DNA from 2 places in the Sphingomonas sp. genome. Region 1 is predicted to be linked to the other one. Evidence: riboswitches for the same ligand, from Rfam matches in the RefSeq annotation. Region 1 holds a riboswitch; the other holds the start of a gene.
What was found. Region 1 has a riboswitch for cobalamin ahead of metE (5-methyltetrahydropteroyltriglutamate--homocysteine S-methyltransferase). Riboswitches for the same ligand answer to the same signal wherever they lie in the genome.

Region 1 (15,060 bases):
AATCGAGTCCCTTGCGGCGGACATTGCGGCCGGGCGTGGACGGGCCCGCGCCGGCGAGCGTCAGGCGCGGGCCGTCGCGGGCGGCTTCTTCCTGGACAAGGACAGTGTCCGTGCCGACGGGCAGCGGCGCGCCGGTGAAGATGCGGACGGCCTGGGATGCGGCGACTTCGCCGGCAAAGCCGCGGCCGGCGGCGCTTTCGCCGATGACCTGCCACGGGCCGGGCAGGTCGGCGAAGCGGATCGCATAGCCGTCCATCGCCGAGAGATCGGCGGCGGGCTGCGTGCGCAGGGCTACGATGCCGGCGGCGGCATAGCGATGGGCGGCGTCGGCGAGGGGGACTTGCTTGATGGCGAGCGGGGTGGCGAGCGCGAGGAGGCGGGACTGGGCCTCGGCGACGGGGAGCAGGGGAGCGGGCATCGCGTGAGGAGTAGGGGAGCGCGGGGCCGGGGGGAAGGGGCGGTAATATGCATCATCCGCTCAACGGTCCCCGCCGCCAAACATCAGCGCCCGCCCATTCGCGTCCACGCTCACCATGGTGAAGCGTGCCGTCGCCGCGTGACGCCGTTCCCCATCGAGGAGGTTCTCCGCCCATAGCTCGACATCCACGCGCACCGAACTGCGCCCGGTCATCGCCACGCGTGCGGCCAGCTCGACCATCTCGCCCTGCCGGATCGGCGAGACGAAATCGATGCGATCGGAGGCCGCCATCACCATTACCGCCCGCGCGTGCCGGGTGGAGGCGATAAAGGCGGCCTTGCCCATCATCTTGAGCGCATCGCCACCATAGAGCGTGCCGTAATGATTGGTCTGTGACGGGAAGACCATCTCGGCCATCCGCAGCCAGCCTTCGGGCCCGGCTGCCGCTTCCACGAGCGGCGGCAATGGCAACCGCGTCTCCGGTCCTTTCACCGCCGCCAGGGTGAAGCGGCCGCGCGTGCACAGCCGCCGCTCGCCCGAAACCGGCGCTTCGGCGACCAGCTCGACCTCGACATCGAGCGAACTGGTGCCGACCCGCACGACGCGGCCGGTCACCTCGACCATGTCGCCGGCCCTCGCGGGCGCGGCGAAATCGATCTTGTCGGAAGCGGCGGTGACGAAGGGCGCCCGGCCATGGCGGCTGGCGGCGAGGAACGCCACCTTGTCCATATGCGCGAGCGCCACGCCCCCGAACAGCGTGCCGTGGTGGTTGGAGTCGCCGGGGAACACCATGTCGATGAGCTGCACCGGCTCGCCAGCGGCCTTCGTCTCCGCCATCTCCCTTACGCCTCGGCCAGCGTTTCGGCGCGCAGCGCGCGGGCGGCGGCGACCATCGCCTCGACCGCGGGCTTCACTTCCTCCCAGCGGCGGGTCTTGAGCCCGCAGTCCGGGTTCACCCACAATTGCGCCGGGGCGAGATGCTGCTGGGCGAGCCGCATCAGCGCGACCATCTCATCCTCGCCGGGCACGCGGGCGGAATGGATGTCGTAGACGCCCGGCCCGATCGCGCTGGGGTAACGATACTCTGCGAAGCCTTCGAGCAGCTCCATCTGCGATCGCGCGGTCTCGATCGAGATGACGTCGGTATCCATCGCGCCGATCGCGGGCAGGATCTCGTTGAACTCCGAATAGCACATATGGGTGTGGATCTGGGTGGCGTTGCCCACGCCCGCCGCCGAGAGCCGGAAGCAATCCACTGCCCAGTCGAGATAATGCTGCCAGTCGCGCTTGCGAAGGGGCAGACCCTCGCGAAGGGCGGCTTCATCGATCTGGATCGCCTTGCAGCCGGCCCGTTCGAGATCGGTCACCTCGTCGCGGATCGCCAGCGCGATCTGGCGGCAGGAGGCTTCGCGCGGCTGATCGTCGCGGACGAAGCTCCAGTTGAGGATCGTCACCGGACCGGTGAGCATGCCCTTCATCGGCTTGTCCGTCAGCGATTGCGCATAGCGCCACCATTCAACGGTCATCGGTTCGGGCCGCGAGACATCGCCATAGAGAACCGGCGGGCGGACGCAGCGAGAGCCATAGCTCTGCACCCAGCCATTGACCGTGAAGGCGAAGCCGGCGAGCTGCTCGCCGAAATACTGCACCATGTCGTTGCGCTCGAACTCGCCATGGACGAGCATGTCGAGCCCGACCTGCTCCTGCCAGCGGATCGCGCGCGCGGTCTCTTCGCGCAGGAACTGCTGATAGGCGGCATCGTCGAGATTGCCGCGATTATGCTCGGCGCGGGCGTGACGGACTTCAGCGGTCTGGGGAAACGATCCGATCGTGGTCGTCGGAAACAGCGGCAGGCCCAGCACTTCCGCCTGGGCGCGGATGCGCTCGGCATGCCCGGCCTGGCGCTCGCGCATCGCGGCGGTGACGCCGCTGATACGGGCCTGGACCAGCGGATCGTGAATGCGGGTCGAGGTGCGGCGATTCGCGGCGGCCTGAGCCGAGGCCGCGAGCTGCCCGGCCACGCTGGCGCGGCCATCGTTGAGCGCGCGCTTGAGCAGGTCGAGCTCCGCGATCTTCTGCACCGCGAAGGCCAGCCATTGCTTCAGTTCGTCGTCGAGCCTGGGTTCGAGGGTGAGATCGACGGGCACATGGAGCAGCGAGCAGGATGGCGCCAGCACCAGGTCACGCGTCGCCGCGATCGGCTCGATCCAGTCGAGCAGCGCCTCGAGATCGGCACGCCAGATATTGCGGCCGTCGATCACGCCGAGCGAGAGCAGCAGCGTTTTCGGTACCGCCTTCAGCACCGCATCGAGCTGCTCCGGCGCCCGCACGAGATCGACATGCAGGCCGGCGACCGGAAGCGCGGCGGCGAAGCCCAGATTGTCCTCAAGGCCGCCGAAATAGGTGGTCAGCATCATCTTCGGGCCGGATCGCGCGAGCCGGGCATAGGCGCGGGTGAAGGCGCGACGCTGCTGCTCGCTCAGATCGGTGACGAGGATCGGCTCGTCGATCTGCACCCATTCGGCACCTTCATGCGCGAGATGGCCGAGAATGACATTGTACAGTCCGAGCACCTCGTCGAGAAGGTCGAACGGATCGACGCCCTGGCCCTTGGCCAGGCTCAACCAGGTGACCGGGCCGAGCAGCACCGGACGCGTTTCATAGCCCTGCGCCTTGGCCTCGCGATATTCATCGACGATCTTGCTCTTGCCGAGCGCCAGCTTCTGGCCCGGCTCGATCTCCGGCACGATGTAATGATAGTTCGTGTCGAACCATTTGGTCATCTCGCCAGCGGTGACGCTGCCCGAACCCGTGCCGTGCGCATGGCCGCAGCCGCCGCCGGTGGTGCCGCGCGCCATCGCGAAATAGGTGGCGAGATCGGCCTGGCCATCGGCCGCCGCATACCGTGCCGGGACCGCTCCCAGCATCACGCTGGTGTCAAGAACATGGTCGTAGAGCGAGAAATCATTGGACGGCAGCCAATCGACTCCGAGCCCGTTTTGGCGCGCCCAGGTGGCGGTGCGCAGCCCGGCCGCGGCTTCGAGCAATTCGGCCTCGCCGGTCTTGCCGCTCCAGAATTTCTCGAGCGCGAATTTCAGCTCCCGGCGCGGACCGATGCGCGGGAAACCCAATGTGGCAACAGTGACAGTCATGTTCTTCAACCCCGAAGAATGGGGCGAAGCGCCGGGCCAGGCACAAACAGGCACGCGACCGCAACCGGCCGCGCAGCATGCAAGCGACCAGACCGGGCACCCCGCCGGTGGACGTTATGGCGTCGAAGGCAGGTCTCCTGGCTCGCGGGTCAGCGCGGTCGATCCGTCTTCCCGGGGCGAACCCCAGTGACATGATTGGATCGCCGCTCGCCGCTTACAGTTGCGGGGGCAGCGCCGGCTTTGCCCATGAAGGCGCACCGGCTTCCCGTCTTAGCTCCGGCGCGGATCAGCCCGGCCGGAGAACCTTGACGGGCCCGGTATCCGCCTTCGCGAGCGCGGCGTCAATCGGGATATAAAGAATTCTTTATATTAGGAGTGCGGGTGCCGCTGAGGTTTGGCGTTCCGAGCCGGTTTTCAGCGCCGCGAGCGCTCGCGGAAGATGGCTTCCGGGAATTCCGGCGCGGCCTTCATGTCCGCCACCGAATAGAGGAACGGATCGGCGGGCCAGTCGCAATGGCCGGCCCATGTCACGCGGAACGGTTGGCCCGACAGGCGCGGGGTTATCGCCAGTTCGATCAGGTCGATGTCTTCGGTGCCGGCGTTCACTTCGACGTGGAGGCGTTCGGGGTCGTAGACGATCAGGGTGCCGTGTCCGGTGGGCGGAGGCGCGACGGGCGTGCCTTCGGAGGTGGTGAAGGTCAGGCGGTCGGTGGCCGACAGCATGACGATCGCGCGGCGGGTGCCGGGTGGGGCGGGCAGGGGCGTGGCGGTGGCGTTGGCGGCGTAGCGGATGGGGCGGGCGCTGGCGACGGTCAGATCGCGCCTGGAGCCGGCGTGGAGCAGGGCGGCGGCCTGGCCCTGGCTGAAGATCCGGGCGGCGTGGGTCAGCCAGGTGCCGGCGGGTTCGGCGAGGGTGATACCGGGCTGGCCGGCGCGCGGCCTGCCGACCCAGTCGGGGCGGGCCTGGGGATTGCCGGTGCGATCGAAGGTCAGGCCGGCGGAGAGCCGGGCGAGGGCATCCGCGCCGAGCTGGTCGTGGACGAGGCCGGTCTGGGCCCAGCGCAGCGGGTATTCGGGATGGGCTTCCGAGGGCGCATGGCGCTCGGCCTGGCGGGCGGCATGGCCGTAGCGGATGGGATTGGCGATGTTGGCGGTCCGATCGCGCAGGGTGGCGGCGATCTTGTCCAGCGAGACCAGCGCCGAGGCGCGGTTGACGTGGCAGCCGTCGAGCTCGAACTCGGGGCGGAGCAGGCCGGCTTCGGTGAGCTCGGGCCAGGTGTCGATGAAGGGGATGGCGGTCTCGGCGCAGAAATCGGCGAGGAGACGGTTGGCGAGCAGGGTCAGCTTGGCGCGGATCGGGGCGTCGATGATCGCGCCGCCGGTCCAGTTCGACGCGGCCTGGGCGTCCGGGGTGCGCGGGGGCAGGCAGTGGATCATCATCCGGCTGAAGCCGACGCCCTGAAGCATCCGCACGGCATCGAGGAAGGGGGCGAGGCAGGCGGCGATATGCGCGTGGATATCTGCATGGGCCATGCTCTGCTTCGCCGCGTCGATACCGAAATGGGGATCGTCGGGCAGGACGAAATCATAGGCGTTGCCGAGCTGGCGGAACAGGCCGTGGAGATCGAGATCGCCGGCGAACAACACCATCGGCGGAGCCAGCATCGGCGCGCCGGCGAGAAAGGCGGCGGACGGCTCGGCGTGGAGGAAGGCGGGACGCAGCTCGGCATCGAGGATGCCCTCGGCGATCAGCGCCTCGGCATAGCCGGTGTCGAGATTGCCGCCGGCGAGATAGTCGGCGGCCTTGAGGGTGGCGAGGAAGCGGGTGCGGCAGAGGAAGGTCCGTTCCTCGGCGCGGAACAGGAGATTGTTGAAGACGAGGCTGTGGCTTTCCCCGATCATGTGGATCGGGGAGACCGCGCCGAGCGGCTCGATGGTCACTGGCGGGCGCCGGGATTCTGGGCGGCGAGGGCGGCGAGGACCAGCTCTTCGTCGCACATCGGTCGGGTGGATGCGGGCGCGAGCGGGAGCGGATCGCGGTTCGTGGCGGACGGCGGGGCTTCGGCGCCGGTGAACTGGCGATGGAAGCATTCGAGGACATGGGCGACGGCGGCGTCGGAGACGGCGCGGCGGTCTTCGAGGAAATAGGCGGCGCTGTCGCCGGTGGCGGTGACGATCTCGTACGAGCCGAAATAATGGACGTGCGGGTGCTTGCGGACCGCCTCCTCGGCGGCGACGCGGAGCACCGATTTCGAATAGGTGGTCGCCTGGAGCACATGGCGCTGCTCATAGGTGGCGAGGAGCGGGACCGGCGACACGGTGAGGAGAATCGGGGCGGCGGGGTTCACCGCGGCGAACTCGGCGACGAACTGGTCGAGATGCGAGGTGACTTCGGCGACGCTGAAATTGTGGAAGACATGGGCGGCGGGATCGAAGGCGCCGCCGAGCGGCGAGCCGGGGCAGGCGGGGAAGACGGCGCCGTCCTCCTTGCTGAGCCAGGCTTCGGTGAGGCCGAGGGTGAAGACGAAGACATCCGCTTCCTCGAACATGCGGCGGACGGCGCGGAGATGCGACGCGCGGTCGTTCAGGCATTCCCGTTCGCTCTGGAACCCGCCGGGCTGGACCGAGGGACGGAACGGATCGACCCAGCCGCCCTCGGGAAGCTGCCACAGCGGCTCGGCGGGGGCGAAGCGATCGAAGGCGCGGTGGAAGAGCTGGAGCAGCTGGAGCGCGGTGTAGATATTGCCGTAGCGGGCGGAATAGATGCGGTAGTTGAGGTCGCGGCGGCGCTCGGGCGAGAGGAACGGCGCGCCTTCCTCGGTGACGAAATAATTATAGCCGCTGGCCTGGAGCGATTCCGAGATGCGCTGCGCGAAGCAGCTGCCGGCGGAGGCGATCTTGTCGGTCGGGGCGATGCGCAGGCGGGTGCCGCTGTGCGGATCGATCTCGCGCGGGGCGCGGCCGGCGACGGACTTCCCCCAGCGTGCTTCCCTGGGAACCGAGAAATAGGGGAATGACGGCATGTCAGCCATCGGGGCACCTTCCAGCCATGAACCTCGGCTCGACGCTAGGGGCGATCCTCTAACAAGCTGTTAACCATGCCCCCGGAGTCAGGGTACGGCGATCAGGTGCCGGCGGCGGGCCGGGGCAGGCGCTCGCTGCGATAGTAACCGAAACTCAGCCACAGCGAGATCGCGCCGAGGAGGTGCCATGCGGCATGGCCCTGGAGCAGGCTGTGCGGCGAACAGGCGAGGCCCTGCTGATCGAGGATCCAGACCGCGAAGCCCGTCGCGTTGACGAGGATGCCGCCGAGATAATATCCGATGCGCGCGCCGGGACGGAGCGGGCGGGCGAAGACCAGCTCGACGAGAATGGCGAGGATCAGCAGCACCGCGAACAGCCAGCGGCGCACTTCGGGCATCAGGATCAGCACCGCGATCAGCATGGCGCAGAGCGCGGCGTAGATCGCGACGGCGCGGCCATCGGGGATACTCCGCCACCGCGCCAGCGCGCGGACCAGCAGGAACGAACCGACCAGATACATGCCGGCGACATCGACGAACTGGCCCCACAGAGTCAGCGTCGCGTGCATCAGCACCGAGCCGAGCCCGACGGCGATCGCGGTCAGCCCCAGCGTGCGCGCCGCGAGCGGCGGCATCGCCGAGACCCGGTCGCGGCCGCCGGCGATGACGATCATCAGGAAGCCGGCGAGAACATAGCCATAGGATGACCAGCTATCGGCGGGCTGCAGCACCAGATCGCCGGTGCGCGGCATCTCGCAGAAGCAATGCGTCGCGGTGCAGGTGGCCGGGGCATAGACCGACCAATCGGGGCCGAGCGCGGTGAGCAGAGCGAGGACGGCCAGCGCGGACAAGGCGGTCAGTGCCAGCGCGATTGCCATCGATCGCGCCGAAATCCCCTGCGTCATATCCGCCCTCCCGGCACCTTACGGACAGTCGCATCATCCCGTGCCGTCGGCAACCGGGGGCGGGATCAGGCTCCGCTCGAGATCAGGCTCAGTTCGCCGGGGCGCAGCGGCAGGCGGAATTCGCAGAGATAGCGGTGCTGATCGGTTTCGAGCACCGAGGCCGGCGCGCCGCCAATATGCGGGAGCGCGATCCAGAGCGGTGTGCCCTGCGTCAGCGGGGCGCGGCTTTCGAACTCGACGAGCTGCGAGGTGAGACCGCGGAGCCGGACGTTCCACCAGCGCACGCCTTCGCGGACGCGCGCCGGGGCGTCGAGCTGGATGGCATGGGCATCCGGGATCAGCCCGGGGACGGGGAAGGCGCCCGAGCGGATCGGGTGTGCCGGGGTCTGCTGGACCTGGCGCAACCACGGCATCAGGATCTGCCACGGCAAGGGCTCGTCAAATTCGATGCCGGCCTGGCCATCGCTCGCCCATTTGATCGTGCCGTCGATCGGGCGCAGTCCATCGAAGCTGATCTGGACCGGATCTTCGGGCAGCAGCAGGCGGCGGCTCTCGACCGATGCGCCGCCCTGCGAGAGATTGCGGCTGCGGGTGAACTCGATCGCGCCCTTGTGATGGACGCTGACGGTCTGGTGGAGCTCGATGCGCGGCATCTGGCGGCGCTCGGCGGGAAGGCTGGCGAGGGTGCGCGCGACGGTGCCGACGACATCGATGGGGGCATCGAAGACGAAGCCGGCGGTCTCGCCGGTCGTCCAGGCGATGGTGCCCGGGATCGACTGGCCGCTGGCGAGGGTCAGCGACAGCGCGTCACCCTCGGTGAGCGCGGCATCGTGATGGAGCGTGGCGCCGGCGGCGTTGAGCTTGCGCAGCGAACAGGGGAGGGCGATCCGCTCGCCGGTCAGGGTCGCGGCGTCGAGATCGGCATGGCCGAGGGCAAGCGGCTCCGCTGCCGGAAAATCGGCCGCCAGACTGAAGATCGTGGAGGACGCAAGTCCTTGTCGCATAGCCAAAAATACCCCACCCGGCTCAACTTGAGTGTGGGGGCGGGGGCTGAAGGCCGCGTTAAGCGGGAGGGTTAATCGCGGTCCGGCGCGCCTAAGGGAAAATACGACCGGTATGGACGGGCCTCATCGACGGCGCGGGCGACGCTGGGCCGGGCGAGCAGGCGCGCGCGATAGGCCTTGAGATGCGCGAACTGCTCCGGAATCGGATAGGCCCAGTCGGCGTAGAAGAGCGACGGCGCGGCGGCGCAATCGGCGAGGCTGAAGCGATCCGCCGCGGCCCATTGGCGGCCATCCTGTTCGCGTTGGGCCATGCGGGCATCGAGCCAGGCGTAGCTCTTGTCGAGCATGGCGTGGACGCCCTCGGCAACGAAGGCGTCGCGCTTCTCCTCCGGGCGGATCGCGTTGTTCACGAGGGGCTGCATCGCGTTCATCACATAATTGTCGAAGATGCGATCGAGCATGCGGACTTCGATGGCCTGATCGGGATCGCCGGGGATCAGCTGGACCGGGCCGGGATGGTGAATCTGGAGATGCTCGATGATCGCGCTGGTCTCGACGATGGTCTTGCCGCCATCGCGCAGCACCGGGAATTTGCCGATCGGCCACAGCGTTGCGAGCTCGGCGAAGACACCCTCATGCTCGATATGGCGATATTCGAACGGCGTATCGTTCTCGTAGAGCGGGATCAGCACCTTCCAGCAATAGGAGGAGAAGGGGTGGGCGAAGAGTTGCAGCGTCATGGGCGCTGGTTTGGCTTGCGGCTGCGGGCTTGTCCAGATAAGAACATTTCATGAACGAGATGACGCGATGCGCATGGGCCGGCGACGATTCGCTGATGCAGGCTTACCACGATGCCGAATGGGGCGTGCCGGTGCGCGATGCCCGGACGCTGTGGGAAATGCTGATGCTGGAGGGGTTCCAGGCGGGGCTATCGTGGCGGACGATCCTGCACCGGCGCGAGGGGTTCCGGCGGGCATTCGCCGGGTTCGATCCGGTCAAGGTGGCGGCGTTCGGACCGGCGGATGTCGAGCGGCTGATGGCGGACGAGGGCATCATCCGGGCGCGGGCCAAGATCGAGGCGACGATTGGTGCGGCGCGGATTTATTGCGCGATGGCCGAGGCGGGGGAGGATTTCTCGGACTGGCTATGGGGGCTGGCCGGAGGCGCGCCTCAAGTGAATGACGGAGTGCGTGTGCCCGCGCAGACGCCGGTTTCGGAGGCGATGTCCAAGGCGCTTAAGGCGAAGGGGTTCAAGTTTGTCGGGCCGGTGATCGTCTATGCGTTCATGCAGGCGGTGGGGATGGTCAACGACCATGCGCCGGAGTGTTTTCGGCGGTAATTTCCTCTCCCGATGGGAGGAGGAGTTAAGCCTGCCAATCGCCCGATTTGCCGCCGCTTTTCGAAAGCAGGCGCACCTCGCCGATCACCATCGCCTTATCGAGGGCCTTGGCCATGTCGTAGAGGGTGAGCAGCGCGACGGTGGTGGCGGTGAGGGCTTCCATCTCGACGCCGGTCTGGGCTTCGGTGGCGGCGGTGGCTGTAACGGTGACGCCGGTTTCGTCGGGGGCGAGGTCGATCGCCACGCGAGTCAGCGGCAGCGGGTGGCAGAGCGGGATCAGCTCGGCGGTCTTCTTGGCGGCCATGATCCCGGCGATGCGGGCGGTGGCGAGGACGTCGCCTTTCTTGACGCTGCCTTCGCGGATCGCCCGCGCGGCTTCGGCGGACATGGTGATGCGGCCGGTGGCGACGGCTTCGCGGGCGGTGACGGGCTTGCCGGCGACATCGACCATATGGGCTTCGCCGGCGGCGTTGAGATGGGTCAAGTTCCCCTCCCGCTTGCGGGAGGCGCTAGGGGAGGAGTTGTCCGTTTGGCTCACCATCTTGACATGCCCTCCCCCGACCCCTCCCGCAAGCGGGAGGGGAGAAGAAGTTAGCCCAGCAGCGCGCGGGTGGCGGCCTCGATATCGGGCTGGCGCATCAGCGCTTCGCCGACGAGGAAGCATTTGATGCCATTGTCGGCGAGGTGGCGGACATCGTTATGGCCGGTGATGCCGCTTTCGGCGACGAAGGTGCAGCCGGGAGGGGCGTCCTTCAGCACTTCGAGCGTGCGGTCAAAATCGACGACGAAGTCCTTGAGATTGCGGTTGTTCACCCCGATCAGGCGCGACTTGAGGCGATAGGCGCGCTGGAGCTCCCGCTCGTCATGGACTTCGACGAGGACGTCCATGTTGTGATCGATCGCGGCGGCTTCGATCTCGGCCATTTGCATGTCCGAAAGCGCGGCGACGATGATCAGGATCGCGTCGGCGCCGATCATGCGGGATTCGGCGACCTGCCACGGATCGACCATGAAATCCTTGCGCAAGACCGGTAGCGAACAGGCCTGGCGGGCGGCGATCAGATAGTCCTCGTGGCCCTGGAAATAGTCGCGGTCGGTGAGGACGGAGAGGCAGGCGGCGCCGCCTGCTTCATAGGCGCGGGCGTGCGCGGCGGGGTCGAAATCGGCGCGGATCAGGCCCTTGGACGGGCTGGCCTTCTTGATCTCGGCGATCAGGCCGTAGCCGCCTGCGGCGATTTTCTTCTCCAGCGCACGCTTGAAACCGCGAACTGGCGAGACGCCTTCAGACGGCTGCCACGCCCCCTTGCGCGCGGCGACTTCGGCGCGCTTGGTTTCCAATATCCGGTCGAGGATCGTGCTCATCTAATAGGCGATCCAGCAGTCGAGCAGGGCGTTGGCAAGGCCCTTGTCGAGGGTTTCGGCGGCTTCCTCCACGCCTTCGCGCAGATCGGCGGCGTGGCCGGCGACCATCAGCGCGGCGGCGGCGTTGAGGAGGACGGCGTCGCGATAGGGGGAATGCTCGCCCTGGAGCAGGCGGCGCAGCGCCACCGCGTTATATTCGGGATCGCCGCCGCGGATCGCGGTGAGCGGGTGGCGGGGGAGGCCCGCGTCTTCGGGGGCGATGCGGGCCGGGAGCGACGCGCGGCCGACATTGACGGCGATGCTGGCGCCTTCGGTGGAGAGTTCGTCGAGCCCTTCGTCGCCGGAGATCACCGCCGCGGCCTCGGTACCCAATTGCTCGAGCGCCTCGGCATAGATCGGGGCATAGTCCGGGCGGGCGATACCGATCAGCTGGCGGGTGACATGGGCCGGATTGGCGAGTGGGCCCATCAGGTTGAAGATCGTGCGGCGGCCGATGCGGCGGCGGATCGGGCCGATGCGGGCGAGGGCCGGGTGGTGATGCTGCGCGAACAGGAACGCGATGCCGAGATCGCCGAGCGTATCCTCGGCGGCGGCGGCGGCGCGGTCGAGGTCGAGGCCGAGCGCTTCGAGCGTGTCGGCGGCGCCGGCCTTGCTGGAGGCGGCGCGGTTGCCATGCTTGGCGACGGGGACGCCGGCGGCGGCGACCACCAGGCTGACGGCGGTGGAGACGTTGAGGGTGTGGTGGCCGTCGCCGCCGGTGCCGCAGACGTCGATCGCGCCGGCGGGGGCGGTGACCGGGATGACCCGCGAGCGCATCGCCCGGGCGGCCTCGGCGATCTCGATGCTGGTCTCGCCGCGCTCGGAAAGGGCGATCAGGAACGCCTCGATCTCGGCTTCGGATGCGGTGCCGTCGAGCATGTCGGCGAACGCCTGCGCGGCGGTTTCGCGGGCGAGCGGCGATGCGGGATCGGGGAGGAGGGTAAAGACAGTCACCGCGCCTCTATCCCGGCGGGTGGCGTGTGAGTCGAGCGTTTCCTGTTATGCCGCCGCGAAGCCTGTATTGTCGGCTGGCGCTTCAGGCGTAAGGAGCGTCACTTCGAAATATGCGCCGGCCGGCGGCATCGCCGCACCCATCACATAATCGACGACAACCTCGCTTTGGAAATTCACCGGCCAGATCAGCCGCCATTGCAGCTGCATGGACGGAGTGAGGATGCGTGTGATCGGCATGATCACGCACGAATCGCTGGCCGGGCCCATCACCGTCACGCCGATCAGGCCGTCCGTTGGCAGTTTGACGCAAGTGAGCGCGATGTGGAAGTCGCCGCCGCCCGGGGCGGTCACGGGAGCGCTTCGTGTGATGGCGCTCCCGTCAAATGTCTCGGCATCACAATGCAGCAGCGTTGTTGTGGTGGTCGTGCCTGTAGATGCAACCATGCCAACTCCCCGATCCACGCCCAAGACGCTAACGGGGTGAAGACCAGATAGAAATACCGTGCGAGTTTCCGGCGGAGGACGGGGAATGGTTGGAGGGGTTGCACCTACGCGCAACGCTCTCCAACCAAGGGTCCCAGTTGGGGCCCGGCCTTCGCCGGGGTAACGGTCAGTTGGCGGTGTTGCCGATCACCGCGTTGCCGACCGGCGCGGGCGGAGGCGGCGGTGCCGGCTGCGCTTCGGGACCGGCATCGCCGCCGGGGCCGCCAGGGCCGCCGGGGCCGGCATCCGGGCCGTGCGGGCCAGGGCGGGGGCCGTGCGGACCGCCTTCGGGGGCGCGGGGGATTTCGCCGATAACGATCTTGCCGTCGCCATTGGTGTCGAGCTTCTTGAACTCGGCATTGCCGGCCGCAGTCCATTCGGCGGCGGTGATCTCGCCGTTGTTGTCGGCGTCGGCATTGGCGAAATGGCCGATGCCCTTGTCGTGCATGGCGTTGACCGCGCCGGTGACGCCGAGGGTGGCGACGATGCCGGCAAGCGCGGCGGCGGCATATTTCAGATTGGCGTTCATTTTCGATACTCCTGTTTGCCCGGTGATCGGGCACAAGCGGCGGTATCGTTGCCGAACATCGCAGGGGGATTACGGCACCTGCAATAAAGTGTCGCAAATTGTATGGCGCGGCGGCGCCGGCCGCGGATTGCTTTGTTGCACGTCCGCGATAGTTTGCAGGCGAAGGAGAAGTCGATGCGCGGGATTTTTCGTCTGGCCGGCCTGGCGATTTGTGCCGCCTTGTTCGCCACGCCTGCCTTGGCGCAACTCGATTCCGAACGGGGTGACAGCCAGTTCCCGCCGAGCCTGGATGCGTTCAAGGCTTCGAAATGCGCGGTGTGGAAGCCGGACAAGGGCTGGACCAATCCCTATAAGTCACGCGTCAACTATGTCGCCGGGCCGAACGGGGCCGAGCCGATGACGGTGACGATCAAGACCATGGATTGCAAACCGCGCCCCGATTACTGGCATAAATGGTGGCTGCTCGGGCTGCGCAATGCCGCCGGCAAGACGATCGTGCCGGAGGGCTATCGCAACATGTATGCGATCTCGCCGACCGCGGCGATCGTGCAGCGGCTCGACAAGGGCTGGGCGATCCATGAGGGCGGCAAGGAACGGCCGCTGCCGTTCCAGCCGGCCAGCGTGCATCCGACCGACGCGCGCGGCCCCTGCACCGAAATCCTGAGCAATCCAGACGGGGCGCAGGGCGTGCTGGTCTATGGCGTGGTGCAGAACGGCGTGCGCGATGTCGCCTATTTTCACGGATCGAGCACACCGGCGATGTTCCGCGGCGTGCCCAAGGATCAGCCGGTGCGGCGCACCGGTGACCGGATCGTCGTGAACTATGGAGATACCGCACGAATCTATAATCTCGCCGGCGTGCCGATGAGCGGGACGTTCGAGAATATAAGCTTCTGGCAGACCAAGCTGCCCTGGGGACGCAAGGACACGTGCCGGACCGGGCGCGCGCAGATGCTGGCCAAGGGGCCGAGCCTCGACCGCAATCCGGCCAAGACCGAATATGGCGCGGTACGATTTCCGCTGTCGGCGACGGGCGAGTTCCTGCCGCTGCCCGAAGGGGCGATCGGCGTGCTGCCGACCAGCAATCCGATCACCAACACCCCCTATGCCGATCTGCCCGATGACAATTGGGACTGGCTGAGCGAGCAATGGGCGATAGTGTATCCGGATGCGAATGGCTGGAGCTACAGCCTGTATGACGGCACGCTGGAGCAGGCGCTGGCGCGGGGCAAGAGTAGCGATCCGCGCTACCGCGAAATCGCGCGCGAAGGCACGTCGGGGTTCTTTGCCGCGATCGATGTCCGCACCGGCAAATGGGTGGTGCCGGCCTCGGCGGGTGCCGAAACGCTGGGCGCGCCGGCAAATGATCCGGCGACGGCACGGGCCAATTACAACGCCGCCTGGGATGCGTGGAGCGCGGCGCAGCGGGCGGCGTTCGAGCGCAGCGTCGCCGAGCGCAAGGCGAAGGAACGCGCCGATTATATCGCCTTTCGCAACGAGAGGATCCGCGAGGGCAAATTGTGCCAGTATCTCGCGCCGATGAACTACACGATCGAAGAGATCACGGTGTACGCCCAGCATTGCGCGGGCGGCTTTTCCGCGAACGATCTGAGGAAGGCCCGCGAGATGGGCTTGTCCGCCGATCTTGTCGCAAAGGTCGAAGAAGGCCAGCGGCAAGTGGCGCGTAACGAAGCCGCGGCCTTGGCGCGTCGCGACTATGAACTCGCGAACCCCGTGCCCCGGCCTTATTATCCCGGCGCTTTCTCCGATGCGATCCGCAATGCCGGCGATGTAGCGGTCGATAACATCAAAAGGGGTTCGGACAATTGGTTCGATGCGCGTCGCAAGGCGT
Region 2 (15,060 bases), 1.1 Mb from region 1:
GATGCGAAGCCCAATTCGGCCGACGACTTGATCGTGTCGCGCGGGAAAGTGCTCGTCTCGTCCCACTCCGCCGCATGGGGCGTGATGGCATCGGCGGTGAAGGCGCGCGCCATCTCCTGGATCTGGATCTGCTCGTCGGTGAGTTCGAACTGGGTGGTCATTGCATTGGGTGCCTTTTGCACTTGGCCTTGCCCTCGGCGCCGAAATCGACGCGCTTGAAGAATTCCTGGGCGCTTCTGGCGTCTTTGAACGGCGTTCCGAAGAAATGGTTCTCAAGCCCCCGCCCCTTCTCCGCCAGATAGCCTTCCGATTGACCATCGACGATCATCGCGGACACCGTGACGCCATCCCGACGAAAAAGAAGTTTGCGCTCGCCGTCACGCACCTGAGAAAAACCACCGCTGTAAATGCCCCATTCGGTGCCTTTCTCCCGGTAGCGGTATACTGCAAAATCGGGGCCTTCCTCGACGATCAGATCGGGAGAACTGTCAGCACTGATCCAACCAAGGCCGATACAGAAGCCCCCCTCGGCGATCTTGATGGGCGTCTCCGCATTTTGCAGCATCAGCGTCAAAGCCAAGGCCAACACACCCAGACTCATTGCCCGGCCCCCTCATGCAAAACCCGCTCGCGGAAGAGCGGGTTGGCGATTTCCATCTCGTTGCGGTCGTACCAGCGCTTGCCGGTGATGCCTTTTTCCCACGCCAGCGCCTCGATGCGGGTGCCATTCGAGGAGGGGACATTAGGTTCGGCCCGCGCGATCGGATCGGAATAGGCGCCGTCGGCGGAGATGATCTCCCAGCCATCGGCACGCAACGCGTCGATCAGGTCGCCGAGGAAGAGAGCCGCCATGTCGGTTTCGTGGAGCAACAGCACGTGCGCGGGCGAACGGCCCAATGCGCGCACCGCCAGCGCATCGGTGAAGTCCGCCGACTGGACGTGGGTTTCCACGTACAGATCACGCAGCGCCGCCATGTCGATCTTCTTGCCGGCCTTCAGCGCCTCGATCGCCAATTGCTCCATGTTCCAGTCGGACCCGTCGACCGTGACATAGCCATTCATCAGCCCGCGCGCCTTGAGCCCGGCGCGGATCGCATCGCGCTTGGCCAAGTCCTTGCCGCCCTCGTCGAGATACGGAAAGCGGAACCAGGGACGGTGCCCGGGCTGCTTCGACAGCCACGCCTCGGCGGCGTCGATGTTGGCGAGATAGGCTTCCGCGCTGGTGCCCGAGAGGTGCGGATGGGTGTTGCTGTGATTGGCGATGACATGCCCCGCCGCGACATAATCCCTGATCCGCTGCCCGGCGCCCCTGGTGTCGCCGAACTCGGTCATCTGGCCGGGATTGAGGAAGAAGGCGACCTGATCGACGCCCTTGTCCTTCAGCGTGGCGATCAGCCGCTCGCCGCGCTCCGTGGGCGTCATGAACGCGCCGCGGAAGCGCGGCACATCGTCGAAGGTCAGCGCGATCAGCTTGCGGCGCTCCTGCGGTACTGACGCATCGACGGTCGCGACCGGCTCGGCGCGGACCACGAACATCAAGGCGACGATGAAAAGGAGCAGCCGGATCACGAGCGTCAGCCCATCGTCGGGATCACAAAGGCCGAATCGCCACTCGCGCCGCCATCGGGCCAGCGTTGGGTGATCGTCTTGGTCTTGGTCCAGAAGCGGACGCCTTCCATGCCGTGCTGGTTGGTGTCGCCGAAGGCCGAGCGCTTCCAGCCGCCGAAGCTGTGATAGGCGACCGGTACCGGGATCGGCACGTTGATGCCGACCATGCCGACATTGACGCGTGCGGCGAATTCGCGCGCGGCGTGGCCGTTGCGCGTGAAGATCGCGACGCCGTTGCCGTACTGATGCTCGCTGGGGAGGCGCAGCGCGGTCTCGAAATCCGGCGCGCGGACGATCTGGAGGACCGGGCCGAAAATCTCTTCCTTGTAGCTTTCCATGTCGGTGGTGACGCGATCGAACAGGCTCGGTCCGATGAAGAAGCCTTCCTCATGGCCTTGCAACTTGAAGCCGCGGCCGTCGACGACGAGTTCGGCACCCTCATCGACGCCGGTCTGGATCCAGTTTTCGACGCGTTGCTTGTGCGCCGCGTTGACCACCGGACCGTAATGCGCCTCGGCATCGGTGCTGACGCCGACACGGAGCGCTTCGATCGCCGGAATCAGGCGTTCGCGGAGCGCATCGGCGGTCTTGTCGCCGACGGGGACGACCACCGGCAGCGCCATGCAGCGCTCACCGGCCGAGCCGAAGGCGGCGCCCGAAAGATCGGCGACGACCTGATCGAGATCGGCATCGGGCATGACGATGCCGTGATTCTTGGCGCCGCCCATCGCCTGGACGCGCTTTCCGGCATCGACGCCGCGGCGATAGACGTAATGCGCGATGTCCGAAGAACCGACGAAGCTGACCGCGCTGATCGCCGGGTGATCGAGGATCGCATCGACCATTTCCTTGTCGCCATGGACGACCTGGAAGATGCCTTCCGGCAGACCGGCTTCGAGGAACAGTTCGGCGAGACGCACCGGCACCGAGGGATCGCGCTCGCTGGGCTTGAGGATGAAGGCGTTGCCGCAGGTGATGGCGACGGCGCTCATCCACAGCGGGATCATCGCCGGGAAGTTGAACGGGGTGATGCCGGCGCCGATGCCGAGCGGCTGGCGCATCGAATAGACATCGATACCGGGACCGGCGCCCTGGGTGTATTCGCCCTTGAGCAGATGCGGGATGCCGCAGGCGAATTCGACGACGTCGAGACCGCGCTGCACGTCGCCCCTCGCATCGGCGACGACCTTGCCATGCTCGGACGCCAGCAGATGCGCCAGCTCGTCCATATTGGCTTCGACCAAAGCCTTGAAATTGAACATCACACGGGCGCGGCGCTGGGGGTTGGTCGCGGCCCAAGCGGGCTGGGCTGCCTGCGCGGCGGCGACGGCGCGATCGAGATCGGCCTGGGTGCCGAGATTCACCTTCGCCTGGATCTGTCCGGTATTGGGATTGAAGACGTCGCCGGTGCGGGCCGCGGAACCGGCGGACGCGCCAGAGATGACATGGTCGATGATACGCAAAATGCTCTCCTCTCGCGGCGCCGGCATGGCCGACTCGCGTTTGTAATTAAATTACTTTGGCACAGCGAAACCGCTCTGTCAGCGGTTCCTGCCGATCGGCACGGGAAGGAGGCGTCCCGCTTCGTCGCGAACCTGCATCACCTCGACGCCGAAGGCGGCGCGGAGATGCTCGGGGGAAAGGGCTTCGGCGGCGGGGGCGAAGACGACGACCCTGCCTTCGCGGAGCAGCAGGACATCGTCGGCGGCGCGGGCGGCCTGGATCAGGTCGTGGAGGACGATGACCACGCCCATCCCCTCGCCCGCCAGCGCGCGGAGGCGATCGAGCAGGCCGAGCTGGTGCTGGGGATCGAGACTGGCGAGCGGTTCATCGGCGAGGAGCCATGAAGGCTGGCCGGCGAGGACGCGGGCGAGCAGGACACGGGCGCGTTCGCCCCCGGATAGCTCGGCGACGAGGCGGTGGGCGAGTTCGGCGGTCTCGGTGGCGGCAAGGGCCCGGGCGATGGCCTCTTCGTCGGCTGGCGAGAGTCCGGCAAAGGGCGCGCGGTGCGGCAGGCGCCCGAGCGCGACAAGGCTTTCGACGGTGACGTCCCAATGCACCGCGCCGTCCTGCGGGAGATAGCCGATGGCGCGGGCGCGCTCGCGGGGATCGAGGGCGTCGATGCGCCGGTCGCCGAGGCGGAGATCGCCCGGAAGCAGGCCCGCCAGCACCTTGACCAGAGTGGTCTTGCCCGAACCGTTGGCGCCGAGGATCGCGGTGACGCGGCCGGGGCGCAGCACGGCGCTGACATCGTGGAGAACCTGGCGCTTGCCGAGGCTGAGCGAAAGGCGGTCGATGGTCAGATCCATGCCGACCTCCGCATCCTGAGCAGCAGCGCGAAGAAGAAGGGCGTGCCGATCAGTGCCATCGCGACGCCGAGGCGGATCTCGGTCGCGCCGGGTCCGAGGCGGACGAGGCTGTCGGCCGCAAGCACCAGTACCGCGCCGCCCAGCGCCGAAGGCAGCAGCAGCGCCGAAGGCCGCGCGCCGGTCAACGGACGCAGCAGATGCGGCACGATCAGGCCGACAAACCCGACCACCCCGGTGACCGCGACGCTGGCGCCGACCGCCAGCCCCGCCCCGAGGACGATCAGCATCTGGGTGCGCCGAAGGCTGAGGCCGAGCGAGCGGGCGGCATCCTCGCCGAGCGTCAGCGCGTCGAGGGCGCGGCCGGTGAACAGCAGCGCCGCGCAGCCAAGGGCGATGAACGGCATCGCGAACTGGACCTCGCTGAAGCTGCGATCGGTGAGCGAGCCCATGATCCAGTCGATGATCTCGGCGGTGGCATAGGGGTTTGGCGCGATCGAGATCAGGAAGGCGGTGAGCGCGCCCGCCAGGCTGGCGAGGACGGTGCCGACGAGGATGAAGGCGACCGCGCTTTGCGACCGCCAGGCGAGTCCGGCGAGCAAAGCCATCCCGCCGGCGGCGGCGAGCATGGCGCTGCCGAAGATGATCAGCGGCGCGCTGGCGGAGAGCAGGACGATCGATGCGACCGCGCCCAGGGCGGCGCAGGAGGAAACGCCGACCACGCTAGGGTCGGCGAGCGGGTTGCGCAGGAAGCCCTGCAACACCGCGCCAGTGAGGCCGAGCGCGGCGCCGATGCCGGCCCCGAGGATGGCGCGCGGCAGGCGGAGCTCGGCGACGATCCACCAGCGCGGATCATGGGTGAACCAGGCGGAAAACGGCACCCACGCCTTGCCCGCCATCAGCGAGGCGAGAAACAGGATCGCGACCAGCGCCGCGAGCGCGAGGTTGAGCGACAGGCGCTTCACCGCCCTACGCTCCGCCGCACTTCGGCAAGCCGCGTCATCGCCTTGGCGATCACCGGGCCACCGCAATTGACGAGATCGCGCGGGAAACGCGCCTCGGTCACCTTGCCGCCGAGATGCGCCAGGGCGCGGCTGCGCAACTGGGCGGCGCGCGAGGAGGCCATGCGGCCGGGCGCGTCGGGGACCAGCATCACGCGAGGCGGATCGACGATGATCCGCTCCATCGGCAGATTGCCGGTGAATTGCAGGCCGTAATGCGCGGCATGATCCGAGAAGCCGGCGCGGGTCATCATCTCGTCGAGCAGATTGCCGCCGCCCGAGACGAGATTGCCGCCGATCCAGATCAGCGCCGGGATCTGCGTACCGTTCCAGTTGGCGGCGGTGACGGCGCGGTCGATACGCTCGTTCATCGCCCTACCCTGCCCCTCGGCACCGACCGCGGCGGCAAGCTCTGTCACCTGCGCCTTGCTGGCTTCGATGGTGACCGGGGAATCGAGGTAGAGCGTCTTCAGCCCGGCCCGGCGATAGGCTTCGCGGGTGGCGGGCGAAGTGAAGCTGCTGGCGATCACCAGATCGGGCCGCATCGCCACGACCTCCTCGGCGGTGCCGGTGGTGGTGCGGAAGCGGCGGGCGATATCGAGCGGGATCGAAGTCGCCGCCGGGTCCTGCGAGTAATGGCTGATCGCGGCGATGCGGCCAGCCGGGACCAGTTCGACCAGCATCGCGTCCGCGCAGGGATTGGTGGAGACGATCCCGCCGCCGCCCAGCGCGTTTGCCGGGGCACAGCCCGCCAGCGCGAGCATCAGCAGCGGCGGGATCGTCAGCCTCACTTGCCGAGCTTCACCCGCACGCCGGCATAGGCGGCGCGGCCATAGGTGCCGAAGCCATAGGCGGTGCTGTATTGCTCATCGAAGAGGTTATCGACGCGGCCATAGACCTCCAGATGCTCGCCGATCGGCAGCGACGCCCGCAAGCCGGCCAGCACATAGCCCTGAAGCCGCCGGGCGTTCGCCGGATCGTCGAAGCTGGCGCCGACATGAGTCAAGGTCGCGCCGGTCTTGAGTCCGAACGACCAGTCGTAATCGACCGAGACGCTGACCGCATCCTCGGCGCGGCGGGCGAGGCGCTTGCCGAAGTTGAGCGAGCCGGGCGAACGATCCTTCGCATCGATGTACGAATAGGCGGCGGTGAAGCTCAGCGCGTCGATCGGGCGCAGCGCCAGCGACACTTCGGCGCCCTTGGCCCGGGTGCGATCGATATTGCCGTAGGTGAAGGTGGTGGTGTCGTAGTTGATCTGGTTGCGGGTATCACGGGTGAACAGCGTGACCGCGGCGGTGACATGGCGCCCGAAATTCTGGTCGAGGCCGACATCATAGCTTTGCGAACGCTCGGGGCGCAGCGCGGCATTGCCGCTGAAGCTGTCATAGAGCTGATAGAGCGACGGCGCCTTGAAACCCTCGCCATAGCTGAAGCGGATGTTGGTCTCGCCCTGGTTGGGCGAATAATTGGCGTTGGCGCCGAACGTGGTCGCACCGCCGAACTGGCTGTGCTGGTCATGGCGCACGCCGCCGGTGACCGACAGGCCGGTGACCGGCTGGACCACGGCAAGGCCGTAGAAGCTGTCGAGCCGCGCCTTGGCCGCGCTGGTCGAGCCAAAGCCGAAGAAGGTGTATTCGGGGCGCTCATGCTCATAGCCGAAGATCAGCTTCGCCTGCTCGACCGGCTGCAGCACGCCCTGATATTCGAAGCGCAGCGTCTTGCCCGAATAGCCATAATCCGGCGCGTTGCTGGGCGCGAAATAATAGTCGCGGTCGTGCTTGAAATAGGTAACGCCCAGCCGGTTGCTGAGCACGCCGCCGAACAACGCCGCGTTGAGGCCGGCATAGCCGACATATTGCTGCGACTTGCTGACGTCGGGCGTGTCGGCGGGCGGACCGAAAAAGGCATCGAGATCGAGATCGGCATCGATGTAATAGCCGCGCAGATCGAGGCTGACCGCGTCGGTGAAGGCGACCTTGAGCTTCGCATTGGCGGTGAGGTTGCGATAGCCGTCCTTCTCGGTCGCGCCGAACGAACGCGCCGCCGACGAGATACCGTCGGTGTCGAAATAGGCGATGCCCGCCGAGCCCGAGACCATGCCGCTGCCGGCGGCGATGTTCGCCTTGCCGTTGAGCGTGTTGCTGTAGCCGTAATCGGCCGAGGCGTTCGCCGCGAACCCGTCGGTGGGGTTGACGGTGGTCACGCTGACGACGCCGCCGATCGCCTGGCTGCCATAGGCCACCGAGTTCGACCCGCGCAGCACTTCGATCCGGTTGATATTGCCGATCAGCAGGTTGCCGAAATCGAAGCCGTCGCCGATCGCGCTGGGATCGTTGACCTTGACGCCATCGACCAGAACCAGGGTCTGGTTGGTCTCGGCGCCGCGCAGCGAGATGCCGGTGACCGAGCCGGTGGTGCCGGTGCGGTTGAAGCGCACGCCGGGCGTGGTCGCGAGCAGATCAGCAACGCTGACGTCCTGGCGGGTGCGGATCGTCTCGGCATCGAGCACGGTGACAGCCTGACCGACCTGATCGATCGGCTGGGCGATACCGGTGGCGGTGACGACGATCGTGTCGTCATCGTCAGGGCCGGTCTGTGCGAAGGCGGGGAATGCCGGCAGCAGCGCCGCCGAGGCGCAGAGGAGGAATTTGAACTTCATAACAAGACACCCATTGCTTGGGCCGTTTGCCTGAAGTGGCGCAGGCGACCCGGTTCGGTGTCGCTCACGCAAGGGATTTCGCCCCTCGTTCGCCCGGTGCACCCCGCCCGCGCAAAGGAATCGACCGTGACGGGCAGGTCTCCTGGCTCCCGGGTCAACGCTGGCGCGCCGCCTTCCCGAACTTTCGCTCAGTGGCATGATGGCGCGGCAACTAACCGGTCACAGTTGCGGGGGCAGCTTCGGCATCGGACCGAATTCCCTTTTTGATCCCCTTGCGGGGAACCTGTCACGAGCCGGCCTCTAGTCGCGCATGCTGCATTGCGCAACGGGGAACCTACAGGCGAGCCGGTCGTTACGCTCCCGCATCGGGATGGATTGTGTCTTGCTGGGTCGGGCTGACCGCCCGCTATAGCGACGAGATCACCGGCCCGGGCGTCGGCCAGCGCCCAGTACTGCTCGGACCATCGGCTGGAAACACTCGCGGCGGCGCTCGACGATGCGCTGACGGGCGATGTGGAGTATAGAATCCAGAAGCGCCCCGGATAGGATTCACCTTGTTCACTCTGCCACAACCGACAGACCCCGACGTTCTGCAGTTCCTGGCCCTTTGGGGTCTGCCGGACCCGATATTCCTTGATTATGTCGATGTCGGCGCAGGCTATTCGCCCGATTTTTGTCACGTATCCGCTAACCATCGCGTTAGCGTGGCGGGCGGGCGTCGCGTACTGGGTTGGGCACTATGGCAATTTCCACAATGCGTGCTCGGCAACTGCCATAGCGTATGGGAGGATCCGACCGGGAATCTGATAGATGTCACGCCGCCGAAGCTCGGCACGCGAACCCTGTTCGTAGCGGATTCGTCGCTCTCGATCACGTGGCAGCCAAATCGGCATCGTCTCTATAATAATCGGACGAATGTCGCAGGCTGCCCGATGCTGGACCTGATCGGCGAATGCACCGCCGACCCGTTCTTCCCCATGCCGGACAGCAATCCGTCGCTTATCGGCTATTGCAGCGGGCTCGGCCTGCCCACGCCCGCGAAATCCATGATTTAAAGCACAAGCCCGGCTCGGACCGGGCAACTGGCGAGCTATTCGCCGGGCAATAAAAAGCCCGCGAGACCAAGGGCCTCAGCGGGCTTTTTGAATGGTGGGCGTGGCAAGGATTGAACTTGCGACCCCTGCGATGTCAACACAGTGCTCTACCACTGAGCTACACGCCCTCAATGGTCGGACGCCTCTAGCGGGGGTTGTGCCCCCGCGCAAGCACCCGAAACGCGATTTAATTCAGGCTGGCATTCTCGGCTTCGAACAGCCGATCGACCTCCAGCACCAGGTCGCGCAGATGGAAGGGTTTGGAGAGGATCCGCGCCTGCGGGACCTGCTTTCCGGCCTTGAGCGTGACCGCCGCGAAGCCAGTGATGAACATCACCCGCATGTCGGGCGCCAGTTCGCTGGCCTTTTGCGCCAGCTCAATGCCGTCCATTTCCGGCATGACGATATCGGTGAGGAGCAGATCGAACCGCTCATTTTCGAGCAGGGGCAGCGCCTCGGTGCCGCGATCGACCGCGCTGACGGCATAGCCCGACCGCTCGAGCGCGCGGGTGAGATATTCCCGCATCACGCGATCGTCCTCGGCCAGCAGAATCCGGATCATCGTTGCCCCACCCCAATCATTCGAGCCGGTACATAGCTCAAAGCCCTTAAGATTTTCCAGCCACGCATTGCCGCGCGGGCGCGGCGTGCCTAGGCTGAACGGGTGACCGCAACCCCGCCGTTCGCACTCTATGGCTCCAAGGAACCGATCAGCCCAGTGGTGCTGTCGGTGCCGCATGCCGGGCGCGACTATCCGCTGCCGCTGCGCGCGGCGTTGCGCGTGCCGCTGGCGGGCATCCGCGGACTGGAAGACCGCCACGCCGATGCCATCGCGCTGGGCGCGCGCGAATGCGAGACGCTGTTCGTCGCCGAGCGCCCGCGCGCCTGGATCGACCTCAACCGCAGCGAGCAGGAGCGCGACCCCCGGCTGGACGACGGCGCCCGCGCCGGCGGACCGCCGCTATCGGCCAAGTTGCGCAGCGGCCTGGGGCTGGTACCACGCCGCGTCGGCAGTTCGGGCGATATCTGGTCGCGGCGCTTGTCGGCGGACGAGGTCGAGACGCGGATCCGCGAGGATCACCGGCCCTACCACGCCGCAGTTGCCGCCGCGCTCGCTTCGGCACGAGCCCGGTTCGGCGTGGCGGTGCTGCTCGACGTGCATTCGATGCCGCCCTTGGGCGATCCGGCCTCGGCGCCCCGGCTGGTGCTGGGCGACCGCTTCGGCAAATCGGCGGCGGCGCGCTTCACCGGGCGGATCGAGGGCGTGGCCCGCGCCCATGGCATCGCCTGCGCCGCGAACACGCCCTATTCGGGCGGTCACATTCTGGAGAAGCATGGCGATCCCCGACGCGGGGTGCATGCGATCCAGTTGGAGTTCGACCGCAGCCTCTATCTCGACACCGCGTTCGACCAGCCCGGGCCGGGGCTGAAGGCGGCGGTGCAGCTGCTGCGCGCGATCATCGACGCGCTGGCCGACGAGGCCCTCCCCGCCGCGCTCGCCGCTGAGTAGCGGAAGCAGCACATAAAAAAACCACCCCGCGGTTACCCACGAGGTGGCCAAGGTTCAGGGAGGAGACACACCCGAAGGTGTGCCGCACGACCTCGCGAAAGGGGGAACACAAGGTCGTACAGGACAAATATAGGTGAAAGGTCAGATTGTTCAAGGGGCTGCGGGAGACCGTGCCCAGTCAGCGGCCAGCCGTTGCGAGGCACTGGGATGGAGGCATGAACGCCTCGGAAACCTGTCGAGCGCAGGCCAATCCGGCGCGAATGGTCCCAATGGTCGCACTGACCATGGGCATCGGATTTGGATGATCTCGGCCAGCGATTTCAGAGCCGAGGCACGCTGGGTTTTCAGCCAAGCAGGCGGAATCCTACATTGCAAGACCCGAAAAAAGAGCGCGGCGATCACCCCCCGCGAAGGGCGATCGCCGCGCTCCAATCGTTCAGCGCGGTTGCTGGCGTCTCAGACGGCCGGCGGAACCAGCTGCGGCTGCGGCATCTTGCCGAGGCGAACCTGCGCGGCGAAGACGTCGCGCATCAGCTGCAGCGAGAACAGGTGCGCATAGATGAGCGGCAACATGCCGTTCTGCACGATCTTGCGAAGCTGGTCGCCGCGCAGCTCGTTGAGCTTCTTCTCGTCGATCATCTGGAAGCCGCGATACACGAAAGGCTGCTCGGCGCCGTCGGGCTGGATCGAGGTCTCGCCGTCGGTCAGCAGGTCGAGCTCCTGCAAGTCCTTCATGAACATCGCGGTGCGCTGACCGGCCTGTTCGAACTGCTCGTTGAACGCCAGGATTTCCTTGGTCACCGCGCTCGGCTCGCCATTCTCGAACAGCGGCTGGCCCTCGTCGAACTTGCCGATCGTCTCCGAGGTCGGATCGAAGCACAGCGACAGCTCGTCGGCGTCGGGACGCAGGCGGGCGAGCAGATAGGGATAGCGGCGGATATAGGCCGGAACATAGAAGTTCGGATCGATCAGCTTGCCTTCATCGTCGATGAAGACGTTGACGCCTTCGTTGAGACCCATCAACGCGAGCGGAACGGGATCCTCGCCGGCGGAGAAGACGATCGGCATGTAGCGCTGGACGAGGGGGAATTCCTCGACCGTGACCGGCACGGCGTGATGCTTGGCGAGGAACGGCGCCTTGTCGAGGACGCGAACCTTGAGATCGCCGTGAACCTGGCTCGAAAGCGGTTCGAGCTGGTTATAGAACAACGGAAGCTGCTGCTGTGGCGCGCTGGCCATCTTACTCTCCTGAAAACCGAATTCGAAAAAATCTGCGAATGCTGTGAAATGCGCTAGCGCGTCTATGGCGTGGCGGCTTCCGGCGCAAGCGTCACGAGCTTCCCCGGATTGAGAATCCCCCGCGGGTCCAATGCCGCCTTGATCGCCCTCAGCGCCGCAATCCTGGCTGGCGGGCCCAGCCGTTCCAGTTCGGCACGCTTCATCTGGCCGATACCATGCTCGGCCGAGATCGACCCGCCGGCCGCGACGACCATGTCGTGCACCAGCCGGGTGATCGCCGCCGCGTCGCCCGCATGGAAGGTGGCGGCATCCATGCCGTGCGGGGCACGAACGTGGAAATGAACGTTGCCGTCGCCAAGATGGCCATAGGCGATGGCGCGGGTGCCGGGAAAGCGCCGCTCGGCCTCCGCCGCGCCCTCGATCATGAAGCGCGGCATATCATCGACCGGCACCGAGATGTCGTGCTGGACCGCGGGGCCGGCGGCGCGCTCCGATTCGGAAATCGAATGGCGGATCTTCCAGAACGCCTCGGCCTGGGCTTCGCTGGCGGCGATCACCGCGTCGCCAGCCAGTCCCGCTTCGAGCGCCGGACCAAGCAGTCGTTCGAGCAGCGACGCGGGCGGTTCGGCGGCGGCATCGATCGACACCGCCTCGATCAGCACGTGCCAGGGATGACGCGATTCGAGCGGAGCCCTGGTGCCGGGGATGTGACCGACGACAAGATCGAGCACCGGACCCGGCAAGATCTCGAAGCTCTCGACGGCATCGGTCTTCGCCTCGATCGCGCGGAGCAGCGCCAGCGCCTTCGCCGGGCTCTCCAGCCCGACCCAGGCGACCGCACGCGAGACGAGGCCCGGCGCCAGCCGCAGCGTCGCGGCGGTGACGATCCCGAGCGTGCCCTCGGCGCCGATCAGCAGCTGGTTAAGGTCATAGCCGCGATTGTCCTTCTTGAGCGGGGCGAGCCCGTCATGGATCGATCCGTCGGGCAACACCGCCTCCACGCCGGCGACGAGCTGCCGCATATTGCCGAAGCGGAGAACCTGGGTGCCGCCGGCATTGGTCGAGACCAGGCCGCCGATCGTGGCGCTGCCGCGCGCGCCGAGATCGAGCGGGAAGCGGCGCCCGGCCCGCTCGGCGGCCTCTCGGAAATCGGCGAGGATCACGCCCGCCTCGGCGATGGCGAGGTTGGATTCGGGATTGAGCGCGCGAATGCGGTTCATCCGGCGGAGCGACAGCAGCAGCGCCGATCCGTCCGCCGGGGGCGTCGCGCCGCCGACCATGCCGCTATTGCCGCCCTGCGGCACCAGCGCGACCCGCGCGTCCGCCGCCAGCGCCACCATCGCCGCGACCTCGTCACGCGAGGCGGGCGTCAGCATCGCCGGCGCCGCGCCGCGGTACCGCCCGCGCCAATCACTGAGCCAGGGCGCGATCGTGTCGGCATCGGTGGTCACCGCCTTGTCGCCGAAGCGCTGGCGGACGGTCTCGACGAGCTGGGCTTGCGCGGGCTTCATGGCGGCGGCAGGTAGCATGTACAGGGTTAGTTCATCCACTGTTCAAGGATTTGCGGTAGAAACCATAGCCGACATGCTGAACACGCCGTTTGCCGCCGCTCCCCTGCTGCTTTTCCTCGCCGCGCCGGGCGCTTCGCCCGAGCCGCCCGAATGGACGCGCGCGGCCGAGCTGTTTCAGCAGCAGCACATCACCGTGCATGTCCCGCGGGTGACGATGTCGGCAACGATCGTCATGCGATCGGCGGCCCCCATGGCCTTCAAGGAGAAGAAGGCCGACGATTGCGTCAAGATCAGCAAGATCGCCGGCTATTCGGTCAACCGCGCCAACAGCATCGATCTGCTGCTCAACGACGGCAAGCTGCTGCGCGTCAATCTGGGCGACGATTGCCCAGCGCTCGGCTTCTATTCGGGCTTCTACGTCAAGCCGACCAAGGACGAGAAAATCTGCGCCGGCCGCGATTCCTTCCGCTCGCGCTCGGGCCGTTCGTGCAGCATCGAGAACTTCCGCAGCCTCGTGCCCGTCAAGTAAGGCGCACCAGACCCCGTTTCCCTTGACATTTCCGGGCAAATCCGCAAGCGCGTGCAGGCTTAGCGGCATGGGCTTCCCATGCCCGTTTTCCGGATAAATTCATGAGCTTTGCCGATCTCGGCCTTTCCGACGAACTCCTGCGCGCAGTGACCGATGCGGGCTATAGCGAGCCCACACCGATCCAGAAGCAGGCGATCCCGTCCGTGCTGATGGGCCGGGACCTGATCGGCATCGCCCAGACCGGCACCGGCAAGACCGCGGCGTTCGTGCTGCCGATGATCGACATCCTCGGCGAAGGACGCACCCGCGCGCTGATGCCGCGCTCGCTGATCCTCGAGCCGACCCGCGAGCTGGCGGCGCAGGTCGCCGAGAATTTCGACAAATATGGCGTCAATCACAAGCTATCGATGGCGCTGCTGATCGGCGGCGTGCAGATGGGCGATCAGGTCAAGGCGCTGCAGGGCGGCGTCGATGTGCTGATCGCGACGCCGGGCCGGCTGATGGACCTGTTCGAGCGCGGCAAGATCCTGCTGACCGGCTGCAATCTGCTGGTGATCGACGAGGCCGACCGGATGCTCGACATGGGGTTTATCCCCGATATCGAGACGATCTGCACCAAGCTGCCCAAGCAGCGCCAGACGCTGCTGTTCTCGGCGACGATGCCGCCGGTGATCAAGAAGCTGGCTGACAAGTTCCTCGACAATCCCAAACAGATCGAAGTCGCGCGGCCGGCGACGACCAACACCAACATCGCCCAGCGGCTCGTGCCCGTGCCGTCGAGCGCGTTCGAGAAGCGCAAGGCGCTGCGGGCGCTGCTCGAGGCCGACGACGTCCAGACCGGCATCATCTTCTGCAACCGCAAGACGACGGTGCGCGAGCTCAACAAGAGCCTCAAGAAATACGGCTTCCGCTCGGGCGAGATCCATGGCGACATGGACCAGCCGGCGCGGCTGGCCGAGCTCGACAAGTTCAAGAAGGGCGAGATCAATCTCCTCGTCGCCTCCGACGTCGCCGCGCGCGGGCTCGACATCAAGGGCGTGAGTCACGTCTATAATTTCGACGCGCCGTGGCACCCGGACGATTATGTCCACCGCATCGGCCGCACCGGGCGGGCGGGCGCCACCGGCACCGCCTATACGCTGATCACGCCCGAAGACGCCGAGAACATCGCCGAGATCGAGAAGCTGACCGGCCAGAAGATCGAGCGCGTCGCCGTTCCCGGGGGCAAGGCTCCGGATGCTGGCGATGACGCGCCAAGCGAGGAAGCGCCCAAACGCGGGCGCGGTCGCGGCAAGCCCGCGGCGAAGGCGGACCGGGCGGAGAAGCCGGCGTCCGAAACCAGGCCGGCGCGTGAGGAGCGTGCGCCCCGGGAAGAACGCGCGCCCCGCGCCCCGCGCCCGGAGCGCGAATCGCGCCCGCCGCGAGGCGATACGCGCCGCGACGAATCGCGTCGCCGCGAGGCGGAGGATGACGGTCCGGACGATGGCTGGAACGGCCCGCTCCCTGATTTCCTGAACTTCACCCTGAGCGCATGATCCGCGCGGCAGCCGCGCTGCTGGCGTTGGCATTGCCCGGCGCCGCGCTGGCACAGGTCGCGCCGCCA

Region 2: it holds a riboswitch for cobalamin, as region 1 does, so the genes downstream of both, KF730_RS04490 (TonB-dependent receptor) here and metE (5-methyltetrahydropteroyltriglutamate--homocysteine S-methyltransferase) in region 1, are expected to answer to the same signal.

What each region holds. Positions count from the first base shown of each region.
Region 1 covers NZ_JAHBZI010000001.1:1,968,868-1,983,927, reverse strand. The annotation lists gene glp (gephyrin-like molybdotransferase Glp) at 1-418, opposite strand, end outside; gene KF730_RS10000 (hotdog domain-containing protein) at 479-1,255, opposite strand; gene metE (5-methyltetrahydropteroyltriglutamate--homocysteine S-methyltransferase) at 1,261-3,570, opposite strand; cobalamin riboswitch at 3,680-3,893, opposite strand; gene KF730_RS09990 (hypothetical protein) at 3,985-5,511, opposite strand; gene KF730_RS09985 (GSCFA domain-containing protein) at 5,508-6,602, opposite strand; gene KF730_RS09980 (ceramidase domain-containing protein) at 6,695-7,498, opposite strand; gene KF730_RS09975 (PilZ domain-containing protein) at 7,564-8,502, opposite strand; gene KF730_RS09970 (glutathione S-transferase family protein) at 8,574-9,242, opposite strand; gene KF730_RS09965 (DNA-3-methyladenine glycosylase I) at 9,293-9,841, shown strand; gene moaC (cyclic pyranopterin monophosphate synthase MoaC) at 9,867-10,382, opposite strand; gene trpC (indole-3-glycerol phosphate synthase TrpC) at 10,433-11,203, opposite strand; gene trpD (anthranilate phosphoribosyltransferase) at 11,204-12,196, opposite strand; gene KF730_RS09945 (hypothetical protein) at 12,242-12,640, opposite strand; gene KF730_RS09940 (hypothetical protein) at 12,807-13,208, opposite strand; gene KF730_RS09935 (hypothetical protein) at 13,383-15,060, shown strand, end outside.
Region 2 covers NZ_JAHBZI010000001.1:890,285-905,344, reverse strand. The annotation lists gene KF730_RS04525 (acyl-CoA dehydrogenase family protein) at 1-161, opposite strand, end outside; gene KF730_RS04520 (hypothetical protein) at 158-601, opposite strand; gene KF730_RS04515 (polysaccharide deacetylase family protein) at 598-1,569, opposite strand; gene KF730_RS04510 (CoA-acylating methylmalonate-semialdehyde dehydrogenase) at 1,575-3,071, opposite strand; gene KF730_RS04505 (ABC transporter ATP-binding protein) at 3,150-3,917, opposite strand; gene KF730_RS04500 (iron ABC transporter permease) at 3,908-4,879, opposite strand; gene KF730_RS04495 (ABC transporter substrate-binding protein) at 4,876-5,706, opposite strand; gene KF730_RS04490 (TonB-dependent receptor) at 5,703-7,574, opposite strand; cobalamin riboswitch at 7,689-7,876, opposite strand; gene KF730_RS04485 (hypothetical protein) at 8,129-8,629, shown strand; tRNA gene KF730_RS04480 (tRNA-Val) at 8,722-8,796, opposite strand; gene cpdR (cell cycle two-component system response regulator CpdR) at 8,856-9,230, opposite strand; gene KF730_RS04470 (N-formylglutamate amidohydrolase) at 9,333-10,178, shown strand; gene KF730_RS04465 (SapC family protein) at 10,635-11,417, opposite strand; gene KF730_RS04460 (FAD-binding oxidoreductase) at 11,480-12,928, opposite strand; gene KF730_RS04455 (hypothetical protein) at 13,002-13,457, shown strand; gene KF730_RS04450 (DEAD/DEAH box helicase) at 13,559-14,992, shown strand; gene KF730_RS04445 (thioredoxin family protein) at 14,989-15,060, shown strand, end outside.